2 regions of the Arthrobacter sp. D3-18 genome follow, and region 1 is predicted to be linked to the other one. Evidence: riboswitches for the same ligand, from Rfam matches in the RefSeq annotation. Region 1 holds a riboswitch; the other holds the start of a gene.
The links. A riboswitch is a leader RNA that binds a small molecule or an ion and turns the genes downstream of it on or off. The one in region 1 is predicted to bind cyclic di-AMP.
Positions count from the first base shown of each region.

Region 2: it holds a riboswitch for cyclic di-AMP, as region 1 does, so the genes downstream of both, M1D89_RS19460 (aggregation-promoting factor C-terminal-like domain-containing protein) here and M1D89_RS18155 (C40 family peptidase) in region 1, are expected to answer to the same signal.

Region 1 is NZ_CP096440.1:3,493,681-3,495,875, reverse strand. It holds gene M1D89_RS18160 (M23 family metallopeptidase) at 1-451, shown strand, start outside; cyclic di-AMP (ydaO/yuaA leader) riboswitch at 597-759, shown strand; gene M1D89_RS18155 (C40 family peptidase) at 764-1,507, shown strand; gene M1D89_RS18150 (NlpC/P60 family protein) at 1,605-2,195, shown strand, end outside.
Region 2 is NZ_CP096440.1:3,778,046-3,780,240, reverse strand. It holds gene M1D89_RS19465 (glycosyltransferase) at 1-43, opposite strand, end outside; gene M1D89_RS19460 (aggregation-promoting factor C-terminal-like domain-containing protein) at 215-1,078, opposite strand; cyclic di-AMP (ydaO/yuaA leader) riboswitch at 1,082-1,242, opposite strand; gene M1D89_RS19455 (sensor histidine kinase) at 1,376-2,195, opposite strand, start outside.

The DNA of each region.
Region 1 (2,195 bases):
GAAGCTGAAGCAGTTGCTCAGCGCCCAGTCGGCTGACAGCATCCAGCGGGCCTCGTCCGTTGGCAGCATGGCCAGCCCCCTTGACACGCTCACCACGGCATCCCCCTTTGGGTACCGCATCAGCCCCCTCACGGGTGGTGCCGGTGATTTCCACCGCGGCCAGGACTTCGTTGCCCAGTGCGGCACGGCTGTGCACGCCGCAGCCACCGGCAAGGTCACCTTCGCCGGATGGCACGAGTACGGCGGAGGCAACCGCGTGGTCGTTGATCACGGCAATGGCCTCGAGACCACGTACAACCACCTGTCGTCCTTCACCGTCCAGGTAGGGCAGACCGTAAACCGTGGCGACACCGTCGCCCTGAGCGGCACCACGGGCGCTTCCACTGGCTGCCACCTCCACTTTGAGGTCCAGGTCAACGGTGAAGTCGTAGACCCCATGGGCTGGCTCTAAGCCATTTGATGGTTGCCTCTCGCATTCCCGAGGCGCCCCGTGACCTGAATGTGACATTCGCGGTCAACTGTTGTAGCGTACAGAGCGCATCGGCTTTTTAGGGGGCCGATGCACTTGAGTGGATTGCCTAGCTCTGCCACCACTCAAGGTCCGTTCGCATAAATCGTCTGGCAGGGGCGGGGGAACCACTTCTGGTCTTCGAAAGAAGGCCTTGGGGTTAAGTCGCAAAAGCTTCCTTGGAAGCAGCGCGGCCGGATGACTCCCATCCGAATCCGACAGCTCACCTCGCAGGCATTGGGAGAGGCTACCTACGTGTCATCACGCACTACCCCTGCGCGCCATCGCGCCCAAACGGTTCGCACGAACCCGTTAAACACTCTTTCCAAGGCTGTTTCCTCCAATGCAGGGACCATGGGCCGTCAGGCCGCCGTCCTTGCAGCAGCCTCAGGCCTCGTCCTCACCGTCGGCTTGCCGGCACAAGCAGCAGACACCGACGTTTCCAAGTCGGAAGCCTCCAGCACCCAACAGCTGGTTGCTACCGCGGTGGTTACCGCGGAACCGACAGCCACTGTTTCCTTCGAGAGCCCCACCGTGGCCACCCAGGAAGCCCCAAAGGTAGTCCAGCGCGCAGCGCAGGTTACCGAGCGCGCAGCAGCCACCACTGAGGAAACAGCGGAAGCAGTTACGGCAAAGTCCTCCGAGGCCAAAGATTCGGCCTCCAGCGCAGCTGCCTCCGGTCTCGCCGCCATTGCCTACACCGGCATCGGTTCTCCCTACGTTTGGGGCGGAACCACACCTAACGGTTGGGATTGCTCCGGCTTCACCCAGTGGGTCTACGCACAGGCCGGGATCAGCATCCCCCGCGTCAACGCTTGGACGGCTATGACGCCCACCAGCACTCCTGCTCCCGGCGACCTCGTCATGCAGAACGGCGGAGCCCACGTGGGCATCTACGTCGGCAACGGCATGATGATCAGCGCCTTGAACCCCGGCCAAGGAACGCTCCTGCACTCCGTAGCGTCCACCGGCACCTCCTCGTTCTACACCCTCCGCTAAAAATAATCCGGTTCGGGGTCGGCCGCATACCCCTCATGCTGGCCAACCCGCTACCCGCATGCACCCCAACTGCACGCGGATACGAAAAGAGAAAATCATGACCAGTGCAAACAAGGTTGCACGGCACCGCGCTGAGGCCCCCAAGACCACTTCGCTTGCCGTCATCGCCAAGGCCGTCAGCAACAACGCCGGTGGCGTTGGACGCCAGGCAGCAGTTATTGCCGCAGCTTCAGGCCTGGTCCTGACCAGTGGCATCGCCGCCAACGCTGCCGACACCAACGTGGACCGTGAATCGACGTCCACCTCCACTTTGGATGTGCAGTCGGTAGTCCAGGCCACCATCGCCGCGGACTCCACTGTGGCCATCTCCTACGAGCGACCCGTGGTCACCACGGTGGAAGCCCCGGCTCCCGTAGTAGTAGAGGAAGCTCCGGCCAAGGTTGAAGCCACGGTCGAAGCCGAAGAGGCAACCGCGGTTACCGCCACTGCCGCTCCGGCAGCCAATGCAACCGTTGCCGTCAACAACGCGACCCCCGCTCCGGCAGCCCCCGCCGCATCCAGTGGTCTCGGTGCCGCTATCGCTGCTGCAGCTTACGCGCAGCTCGGCGTGACACAGGACTGCACCATGCTGGTGACCAACTCCCTGGCTGCCGTGGGTATCAACTTCCACGACTGGCCCGCTGGCTAC
Region 2 (2,195 bases), 280 kb from region 1:
GCAGCTGATGGTGCACCACCGGCTTGGGATCTGTGAGCGTCATATATTCAGGATGAGCACACCGGATTTGAGTCCTTTAGGCGATAGCTGTGATCCCGCTGTGAACTACGCGCCGCACCTGTGATACGGCAAAAGCCGCACCCATTCCCGTCATCCGCTCCAGTGGGCACTGGTGCGAACGGCGGCAACGGGCGCGGCAATCAAGCAGTCTGGCTTAGTACCAGTTGTTGGCCAAGTGGAAGCCCAGAGCTGCGGACGGGGATCCGTAACGCTCCTTGATGTAATTCAGGCCCCACTTGATCTGGGTCTGGTAGTTGGTTTCCCAGTCAGGACCAACGGTAGCCATCTTGGAAGCAGGCAGGGACTGGACGATGCCGTAGGCGCCGCTGGAAGCGTTCATCGCCGTGGTCCTCCAGTTCGATTCCTTCTCCCACAGCGTGTTCAGGGCAGTCATTTCGCCCGGACCCCAACCGTAGTTGCCAAGGATGCTCAGTGCGTACGCCTTGGCAGCAGCGGGGTCGTCCACAGCCTTGGGGGCTGCAGCAGCTGCAGCGGCCTCCGCAGCGGCAGCGGCAGCAGCGGCGTCGGCGGCTTGCTTGGCAGCAGCGTCAGCGGCAGCCTTCTCAGCTGCGGCCTGGGCGGCGGCCTGGTCAGCGGCAGCCTTCTCGGTTGCGGCCTTCTCAGCTGCGGCCCGGTCAGCGGCAGCCTTCTCCGCAGCGGCCTTGTCAGCAGCTGCCTTGGCGGCAGCATCCGCAGCGGCCCTGTCGGCTGCGCCCTTTTCGGCTGCAGCATTCAGCGACGCGGAGATCTCAGCCGACTTGTTGGTGTTGACCTGCGCACTGGCCTGGGTTCCAGCTACGCGGCTCGCCTCGGGGAGGGTCAGTGCGGCGTTTGCGGCGGTTCCGAGCGATGCAACGCCCAGTGCGGCTGCCACGACACCGGCGACTACGGACATGCGGTGGCCGGACTTACCCTGGCGGGCTGCGTTCTTGAGGACGGACTGCGACTTGGTGAGCGGTGCGTTGTGTTCGTCGCGGTGACGCGCGGAAGGGCGCGTCTGATCGTTAAGTTCAGACATGTGATTACCTCTCAGCGCCTGCGGAGTTAGCTGTCGGGTTCGGATGAGGTCATCCGGCCGCGTATCATGCTGCGGCTTCACCCCAAGGGCCGGCCAAAAAGGCCTGGCCCGGAGACTCTGGGTCCCCCGTCTCTGCCTCGGAGAAAGAACGGACTCCGGGAAGTGGCAGAGCTCGGCGCATCCCGGATGTGGGCCTGCTAGGGACGACCCACCCTTTCGACGGTACAGGAGGTTTCGGCAGAAGTCACATTTAGGTAACAGAGATCACGACGCCGGTGAGTCGCCTTGCCCGATTCGTTATAGGCCTTCGGTGGTCACGGTAGGGAGTCGGAGGGCGAATTCAGTGCGCCCCGGCCGCGAGGTCACTTCCACGCTCCCGCCATGCGCTGAAACGATGGATTCCACAATGGACAAGCCCAGTCCGGAGGTGCCCTCGGTGCCTGACCTTGCGACATCAGCGCGGGCGAACCGGGAGAAGATCCGGCCCTGGAAATCTTCAGGAATTCCGGGGCCGTTATCCGTCACCGTGACCACGGCGCTGCCGTCGGCGGAGAGCATGACACCTGTAACCACAGTGGTGCCGGGATCGGTGTGTTTGCGGGCATTGGACAGCAAATTGGCCAGCACCTGGTGAAGTTGGGTGGCATCCCCTCGCACCGTGGTGGGCTCATCGGGGAGCTGGAGCTGCCAAATGTGGTCCGGTGCCATGACTTTCTCGTCACTGACCGTTTCGATCACCAGCTGTGTCAGGTCCACGTCCTCAACTTTGACGGGTTGACCCTCGTCCAGCCGCGCCAGCAGAAGAAGGTCCTCCACCAAGGTGGTCATCCGTTCGGACTGGCTTTGGACACGCGCCAGTGACTTCCGGCCATCCTCGGTAAAATTCTCCGTCATCCTCAGTAGCTCGGTGTAACCCCGGATGGCGGTCAGGGGAGTCCGCAGCTCGTGCGAGGCGTCTGCCACGAATTGGCGCACCTTGGTTTCGCTTTCCTGCCGCGCTTCCAGAGCGCTCGAAACGTTGTTCAGCATCTGGTTCAAGGCATAGCCGACGCTGCCCACTTCCGTTCCAGGGTGGGATGCCGAGGGCGGCACGCGCACCGCAAGTGCCACTTCACCG